Regions from separate parts of the Streptomyces sp. G5(2025) genome, predicted to be linked through region 1. Evidence: riboswitches for the same ligand, from Rfam matches in the RefSeq annotation. Region 1 holds a riboswitch; the other holds the start of a gene.
What was found. A riboswitch is a leader RNA that binds a small molecule or an ion and turns the genes downstream of it on or off. The one in region 1 is predicted to bind glycine.
Positions count from the first base shown of each region.

Region 2: linked by a shared signal. The riboswitch ahead of gcvT (glycine cleavage system aminomethyltransferase GcvT) and the one ahead of gcvP (aminomethyl-transferring glycine dehydrogenase) in region 1 are both predicted to bind glycine.

Region 1 is NZ_JBMUZT010000006.1:1,016,810-1,021,012, reverse strand. It holds gene ACOBQB_RS15460 (DNA polymerase IV) at 1-1,072, shown strand, start outside; gene ACOBQB_RS15455 (PRC-barrel domain-containing protein) at 1,450-1,827, opposite strand; glycine riboswitch at 1,969-2,068, shown strand; gene gcvP (aminomethyl-transferring glycine dehydrogenase) at 2,265-4,203, shown strand, end outside.
Region 2 is NZ_JBMUZT010000006.1:5,656,246-5,660,448, reverse strand. It holds gene ACOBQB_RS36570 (enhanced serine sensitivity protein SseB C-terminal domain-containing protein) at 1-141, opposite strand, end outside; gene ACOBQB_RS36565 (enhanced serine sensitivity protein SseB) at 362-1,141, opposite strand; gene ACOBQB_RS36560 (AAA family ATPase) at 1,203-1,892, opposite strand; glycine riboswitch at 2,025-2,128, shown strand; glycine riboswitch at 2,129-2,241, shown strand; partial or broken gene gcvT (glycine cleavage system aminomethyltransferase GcvT) at 2,277-3,409, shown strand; gene gcvH (glycine cleavage system protein GcvH) at 3,528-3,905, shown strand; gene glyA (serine hydroxymethyltransferase) at 3,917-4,203, shown strand, end outside.

The DNA.
Region 1 (4,203 bases):
CGGGTCCGTGGGGCTCGCCGCGTCGAAGATGCTGGCGAAGATCGCCTCCGAGGAGGCCAAGCCGGACGGGCTCCGGCTGATAGCGCCAGGGACGGAGCGGGCGCTGCTGGGGCCGATGTCGGTGCGGACGCTGCCCGGGGTGGGGCCTGCCACGGGGGACCATCTGCGGCGGGCCGGGATCACCACGGTCGAGGAGATCGCCGAGGCCGGGGAGGACGAGCTCGTACGGCTGCTGGGGAAGGCGCACGGCGGATCGCTGTACGCGATGGCGCTGGCGCACGACGAGCGGCCTGTGGTGGCCGAGCGGGACACGAAGTCCGTCAGCGTCGAGGACACGTACGACGTGGACATCCACGACCGGGTGCGGGTCAGGGGGGAGGTCGCCCGGCTCGCCGACCGGTGTGTGCAGCGGCTGCGGGCGGCGGGGCACTCGGGGCGGACCATCGTGCTGAAGGTGCGGCGGTTCGATTTCTCGACGCTGACGCGGTCCGAGACGCTGCGGGGGCCGACGGATGACCCCGGAGTGGTGCGGGAGGCCGCGGCGCGGCTGCTGGAGTCGGTGGACACCACGGGAGGGGTGCGGCTCCTGGGGGTGGCGGTCACTGGGCTCGCCGACTACACGCAAGAGGACCTCTTCGCGCAGGCGCAGGCGGCGGCTGAGGCGGAGGTGCCTGTTGAGGCCGATGCGGGGCCGGAGTCCGGCGGCGAGGCAGGAGGGGCGTCGCTCGGGGAGCCGGAGGAGGTGGGCGCTGAGGAGCCGGCGGCGCCTGTGGAGCGGCGTTGGGTGGCCGGGCACGATGTGCGGCATGCCGAGTACGGGCACGGGTGGGTGCAGGGCAGCGGGCTGGGGCGGGTGACGGTGCGTTTCGAGACGCCGGGGTCCGAACCGGGGCGGGTGCGGACGTTCCGTACGGACGATCCGCTGCTGGCGCCGGCGGAGCCGTTGCCGTTGGTGGAGCGGGCGCCCTGTGCGGTGGAGCCGCTGGCCGCTGTGGTGGAGGTGTCGTCGCCTTCGGGGGGCGGGGCGGTGGCCGGGGTGGGGGAGGCGGTTGAGGGTGCGGGCTCGGGGTGAGGGTTCGGCGGGGGGTGTTGTTCCTGGGTGTGGTTGTTGTTCAGGGGGAAGGGCGAGGGTTGCGGCAAGTGGTCGTGGGACGTTGCGGTCCGTAGGTGAGGCCTGGAGGGGCGGGGAAGTGGCTGGCATGAGGGGTGTGGCTGAGGGTCGCCCCGGGCTGCGGGGCGGCTCGTAAAGGGGGCAAGAGGTGAGGTGGGTGGCGGGGTGGGGTGGGTTGCTTGTGACGGACGTGGTCGAAGCCACGGTTTGAGGGTGGGGGCTGTGGCGGTGGGAGGGGGTGAGGGCGCGTTTGAGGGTGCGCTCTCGGGCCGGAGGGGCGGCGGGACAGCTCGTACAGGGGTAAGGGGCGAGGACTGCGGACAGGTGGCCGACGCGGGTCAGGAAGGGTCCGCGCCCGTGATGTGGCCGAAGTCGTGGTCCGGGGGTGGGGGCGACGGGGGTGTGGTGTCCAGGCCGTAGTGGTGGTAGAGCTGGAGTTCCTGAGCGGGAGAGAGGTGGCGGCCTACGCCGAAGTCGGGGGCGTCCTTGATCAGGTCGCGGTCGAAGGGGATGCGGAGGGTGCCGTCGTCGACCAGTTCGCTCGGCTCCAGAGGGACGAAGGCGTCGCGGCTGAACAGGCCGGTGCGTATGGCCGCCCACTCCGGTGCGCCGGTGGCGTCGTCGAGATAGATCTCGTCGATCGTGCCGATCTTCGCCCCGTTCCGGTCGAACGCCTTGCGGCCGATCAGATTGCGCGGATCGATGTCGGTCTGCACGGGCCCTCCAGCCTGTCGCGGGGTCGGATGTGGGCATAACTCATCTTTGTCCGCTCGTACTCACTAAGTAAGAGCACTTCGGGGCAGGCGGCCACTCGACGGAACGGCCGGGGGGCGCGCTGGTAGGCTGGCGCTGGCTGCTGATCCCGTGCGGGAGAGCTCTCCGGGTCAGGATTTCCGGAGGCGCCGAAGGAGCAAATCCTCCCCGGAATCTCTCAGGCACACGTACCGCACGGATGAGGTCACTCTGGAAAGCAGGGCGGGCGTACGGGCGGGCACGTTCGAAACCCCTTCCTCACCGACGGTGAAAGCCGGGACGGCGCCTTCGCGGGTGTCCCCCGGTGAAGCTCTCAGGTTGAGATGACAGAGGGGGAGGCCGTCCGGGTACCCGCGCCGTGGTACCCCTCGTAGGTCGCGCAGACCAGGAGGCCTCCGCAATGACTGCCACCAATCGCATCCCGCTCTCCGAGCTCGAACAGGGCATCCCCTTCGAGCAGCGGCACATCGGGCCCGATGCGGAAGCGCGGGCCAAGATGCTCGCCCAGGTCGGGTACGGCTCGCTGGACGAGCTCACGGCCGCCGCGGTGCCGGATGTGATCAAGAACGCCGAGGCGCTGAAGCTGCCCGGCGCGCGCTCCGAGGCCGAGGTGCTTGCCGAGCTGCGTTCGCTCGCGGACCGCAACCAGGTGCTCGATTCCATGATCGGGCTCGGGTACTACGGCACCTTCACGCCGCCCGTGATCCTGCGGAACGTCATGGAGAATCCTGCCTGGTACACCGCCTACACGCCCTACCAGCCCGAGATCTCCCAGGGGCGTCTTGAGGCGCTGCTCAACTTCCAGACCATGGTCGCCGAGCTGACCGGTCTGCCCACCTCCGGGGCCTCGCTGCTCGACGAGGGCACGGCCGCCGCCGAGGCCATGGCCCTGTCGCGGCGCATGGGCAAGGTCAAGGACGGGGTCTTCGTCGTCGACTCCGACACCCTGCCGCAGACCATCGCCGTCATCCGGACCCGCGCCGAGCCGACCGGCGTCGAGGTCGTCGTCACGGATCTGAGCACCGGTATTCCCGCCGAAGCCGCCGAGCGCGGTGTCGTGGGCGTACTCGTGCAGTACCCGGGTGCTTCCGGTGTCGTACGCGACATCAAGCCGCTCATCGACCAGGCGCACGAGCTGGGCGCGGTCGTCACCGTCGCCGCCGACCTGCTCGCCCTGACGCTGCTCACCTCGCCCGGTGAGCTCGGCGCGGACATCGCGGTCGGCACGACGCAGCGCTTCGGGGTGCCGATGGGCTTCGGCGGCCCGCACGCCGGTTACATGGCGGTGCGCGAGAAGTTCGCCCGCAGCCTGCCCGGACGGCTCGTCGGTGTCTCCGTCGACGCCGACGGCAACAAGGCGTACCGCCTCGCGCTGCAGACCCGAGAGCAGCACATCCGCCGTGAGAAGGCCACCAGCAACATCTGTACCGCTCAGGTGCTGCTCGCCGTCATGGCCGGGATGTACGCCGTCTACCACGGCCCCGACGGGCTGAAGTCCATCGCGCGGCGCACCCACCGGTACGCGACGCTGCTCGCCGCGGGCCTGAAGGCCGGTGGCGTGGAGGTCGTCCACGGCGCGTACTTCGACACGCTGACCGTGCGCGTGCCCGGCAAGGCCGAGGGAATCGTTTCCGCCGCCCGCGAGAACGGCGTCAACATCCGCCGGGTCGACGCCGACCATGTCTCGCTCGCCTGTGACGAGACCACCACGCGCCGCCAGCTGGCCGCCGTGTGGGGTGCCTTCGGGGTTGAGGCCGACGTCGACGCGCTCGACGCCGAGGTCGCGGACACGCTGCCCGCGGACCTGCTGCGCGGCGACGACTACCTCGCGCACCCGGTCTTCCACCAGTACCGCTCCGAGACCTCGATGCTGCGCTACCTGCGCAGGCTCGCCGACCGCGACTACGCGCTCGACCGCGGCATGATCCCGCTGGGCTCCTGCACGATGAAGCTCAACGCGACCACCGAGATGGAGCCGGTCACCTGGCCCGAGTTCGGACAGCTGCACCCCTTCGCGCCCGCCCAGCAGGCGCAGGGCTACCTCACGCTCATCCGTGAGCTGGAGGAGCGGCTCGCCGAGGTCACCGGGTACGACAAGGTCTCCCTCCAGCCCAACGCCGGGTCGCAGGGTGAGCTGGCCGGGCTGCTCGCGGTCCGTGGGTACCACCGCGCCAACGGTGACGACCAGCGCACCGTCTGCCTCATCCCGTCCTCCGCGCACGGCACGAACGCGGCGAGCGCCGTCATGGCCGGCATGAAGGTCGTCGTCGTGAAGACCGCCGACGACGGCGAGATCGACGCCGAGGACCTGCGCGCCAAGATCGAGAAGCACCGCGACG
Region 2 (4,203 bases), 4.6 Mb from region 1:
GAGCGCGCGCAGCAGTGCCTCGTACGCGTCGTAACGCCCCGGCGTCACCTGGCGCAGCAGCTGCTCGACCTGTCCCCCAGGTCTCGGCTGTGCTCGACCGGCGGAGACCCCGTCGCCCGCGGCCGTGCCCGACGCACTCACCCGTAACCGCCCCTTCACGCCGAACCCGACGACTCGATGAACTCGATGAACCAGATGAACCCGATGAACCCGATCAACCTCATGCACCCGGACGGCATGGCGGTGCCCCGGCCGGGTCATGGAACCAGCTTAAGCGTCGATCCCCGCCCGGACTTGACGTACGCCACGTCAACCCACACGGACGCGCGGCCTCCGCCGCCGGGGGCCAGGGGACGGCCTCTCACACCCCGCGCAGGTAAAACGGCCGTACCTTCGCCCGCAGCCACTCGCCCACCGGGTCCTGGGCCACGTCCAGCAGGACGAGGTTGACCGGCCAGGGCACCGGGATCTGGGTGAGGGCGCGGCCGAGGGCCCGCATCGGGAGGTCGCGGGCGTCGCCCTCCCAGGTGGTCAGTTCGACGCCGACGAAGAGCGTCGGGTCGTCCGTCTCGATGGCGGCCAGACAGCGGCGCGCGGTCAGCACGGCGCCCGCCGCCTCGAATTCCCGGCCCGCGGCGGCCAGGAAGTCCACCGGGTCCTCCTGCCAGTCCGGCTCGAAGAGGCGGACCCGGCCGCCGGTGGTGGGCCCGTCCAGCGGGGTGCGGCCGGCCCGGCACAGTTCGGCCACGGCGGGCGGCGGCAGGGGGGCGCCGACGGTGCCGTCGGGGTTCAGCGCGATCCCCAGCTGCGGCGGGAGGCCGCGGGCGAACTCGACGGCGGGCGCCACCGTGTACCCCATGTGGTCCGCCGCGCTGCCGAGCGCCTGGCGGAACTGCTCCTCGGAGGTGAAGACGGGGACGTACGCCTGTCCGTCGATCTCCAGGGTCGGCAGGTCGAGGGTGCCGCTGTCGGGGCCGCCGCCGTTGGGCAGCGGGACCCAGATCCGGCTGCGGCCCAGCACCTCGACGATGCGGGCACCCGCCGAGGAAGGGGCGCCGAGGGAGGCCGCGAGGACCTCCTCCAGTTCGTTGCCCGGCCATCCGCCGTACGGATGGGCGTGTGCCTGCGCCGGAAAGTCCATCTGTGCCAACCCCTGCTCGCGACCGCTCTGCCTGCGGCTCGCACCCTAACTCCGGCGGTCCTCAGCGGTCGAAGGCGATCCCCCGCAGCACCTGCGCCGCCGCCCGGTCCAGCAGCACCGCGGAGCCGCAGCCGCGCGGCAGGTCACCTCGCTCGGCGGCGTCCACGAGCCTGGCGATCATTCTGCGGTGCCGGGCGAAGGCGTACCGCGAGACGCCGCGGCCGCGCTCGCGCTGGCCCTGGAGGGCGGTGTCGGCGGGGACGTCGAGGAGGAGGAGATGCAGCGTCCTGCCGCGCCGCAGGGCCTCCCGGGCGAGCCAGCGGCGCACCCATGCCTGGGTGCCGCAGTCGTGGACGACGACGCCGGCCCCGGACCGCAGGGTGCGGCGCAGGCCCGCGTAGTGCGCGAGGCGGACCACGGGGCGGTAGACCGCGTACGGCAGCCATCCCGGCATGCGGGCCGCCCAGCGGTCGCGGGTGTCCTGGGAGTCGATACGGGCGCCGGTGACGGCCTGCCGCATCAGCGTCGACTTTCCGCCGCCGGGCAGCCCGGAGACGACGACCAGGTCGCCCTCGGCGAAGGTGAGGCGATGGGGGCTGTGCCCGGCCCGCTGCCGCAGATCGCGGACGACGGCCACGGGGTGCGGGCCGCAGCCCTCCCGGAGCGGGGCGGCAGCCTGCTTCGGCAGCGCCACCCCCGTGGTAGTGGCGTAGACACTCGTCCTGCTGCGCACCGTGATCGGCCTCCCCATAGCGGTCACGTACTGCTTTCCCCGGCAAGTGTAAAGAGAAGGTAATGCGGCACAAGAGGATTGCTCGACCACACGTCCCCGCCGGCCGAAGCCGCGTGCAATGATGTGCGCGCCAACTCCATACCGGCCGTTTGAATCCGCGCGGGAGAGTTCCCGGACCAGCATGTACGGGTCCGGGGCGCCGAAGGAGCAAGTCCCTCCCTTGAATCTCTCAGGCCCCGTACCGCGCGGGCGAGGCACATCTGAAAAGCGGGCCGGCAGCCGTCGGCCCCACCCAAGGTGCAAGCCGGGCTCTCGAAGCCGAGACGCTCCGGCGAACCTCTCAGGTTCCGATGACAGATGGGGAGGATCGACCTCGCCCGTCATGCCCTGGGAGTTTTCTTCATGAGCACTGCCCCCCGTCTGACCGCCCTCGATGCGACACATCGCGCGCTCGGCGCGACCATGACCGACTTCGCGGGCTGGGACATGCCGCTGCGGTACGCCAGCGAGCGCGACGAGCACAACGCCGTGCGCACCAAGGCCGGCCTCTTCGACCTCTCCCACATGGGTGAGATCACCGTCACCGGCCCCGAGGCCGTCGACTTCCTGAACTTCTCGCTGGTCGGCAACATCGGCTCCATCGGGGTCGGCCGCGCCCGCTACACGATGATCGTCGCCGAGGACGGCGGCATCCTGGACGACCTGATCGTCTACCGGCTCGGCCGGACCGAGGCCCCCGAGTACATGGTCGTCGCCAACGCCTCCAACGCGCAGGTCGTGCTGGATACCCTCACCGCCCGCGCCGAGGGCTTCGACGCCGAGGTCCGCGACGACCGCGACGCCTACGCGCTGCTCGCCGTCCAGGGCCCCGAGTCCCCGGCATCCTGAAGTCCCTCACGGACGCCGACCTGGACGGCCTGAAGTACTACGCGGGCCTGCCCGGCACCGTCGCGGGCGTCCCCGCGCTGATCGCCCGCACGGGCTACACCGGCGAGGACGGCTTCGAGCTGTTCGTCGCCCCCGGTGACGCCGAGAAGCTGTGGAACGCGCTGATGGAGGCCGGCACGCCCGTCGGCATGGTCCCGGCCGGTCTCTCCTGCCGCGACACGCTGCGCCTGGAGGCGGGCATGCCGCTGTACGGGCACGAGCTGACCGCCGGGCTGACGCCGTTCGACGCGGGCCTCGGCCGGGTCGTGAAGTTCGAGAAGACGTCGCAGGCGGACTCCTTCGTGGGCCGCGCGGCGCTGGCCGCCGCCGCCGAGCGCGCCGAGTCCGCGCCGCCGCGCAAGCTGGTCGGCCTGATCGCCGAGGGCCGCCGGGTCCCGCGCGCGGGCTTCTCCGTGGTCGCCGACGGCAAGGTCATCGGCGAGGTCACCTCCGGCGCCCCGTCCCCGACGCTGGGCAAGCCGATCGCGATGGCGTACGTCGACGCGGAACACGCCGCTCCGGGCACCCCGGGCGTGGGCGTGGACATCCGCGGCACGCACGAGCCGTACGAGGTCGTGGCGCTGCCGTTCTACAAGCGCCAGAAGTGACACCTCCGCGGCGGTCATCTCACGCACGGCAGAAGCACGGCAGAAGCCCAGCAGCAGTGACCCCGCGCACATCTTTCCCGTTCCGCAGCACCCACCCGCGTACAGGAGAATTCAGGTCATGAGCAACCCCCAGCAGCTGCGTTACAGCAAGGAACACGAGTGGCTGTCGGACGCCCAGGAGGGCGTCTCGACGGTCGGCATCACGGAGCACGCGGCCAACGCGCTCGGTGACGTCGTCTTCGTGCAGCTTCCGGCGGTCGGTGACACGGTGACCGCGGGCGAGACCTGCGGTGAGCTGGAGTCGACCAAGTCCGTCAGCGATCTGTACTCCCCGGTGACCGGCGAGGTCACCGAGGCCAACCAGGACGTCGTGGACGACCCGTCGCTGGTGAACTCCGCGCCGTTCGAGGGCGGTTGGCTCTTCAAGGTCCGCACCACGGAGGAGCCGAAGGACCTGCTCTCCGCGGACGAGTACACCGAGTTCTCCGGCAGCTAAGGATCTCCCCGATGTCGCTTCTGAACACCCCTCTGCACGAGCTGGACCCGGAGGTCGCCGCCGCCGTCGACGCCGAGCTCCACCGCCAGCAGTCCACCCTGGAAATGATCGCCTCGGAGAACTTCGCTCCGGTCGCCGTCATGGAGGCCCAGGGCACGGTCCTCACCAACAAGTACGCGGAGGGCTACCCCGGCCGCCGCTACTACGGCGGCTGCGAGCACGTCGACGTGGCCGAGCGACTCGCGATCGACCGGATCAAGGAGCTGTTCGGCGCCGAGTACGCCAACGTCCAGCCGCA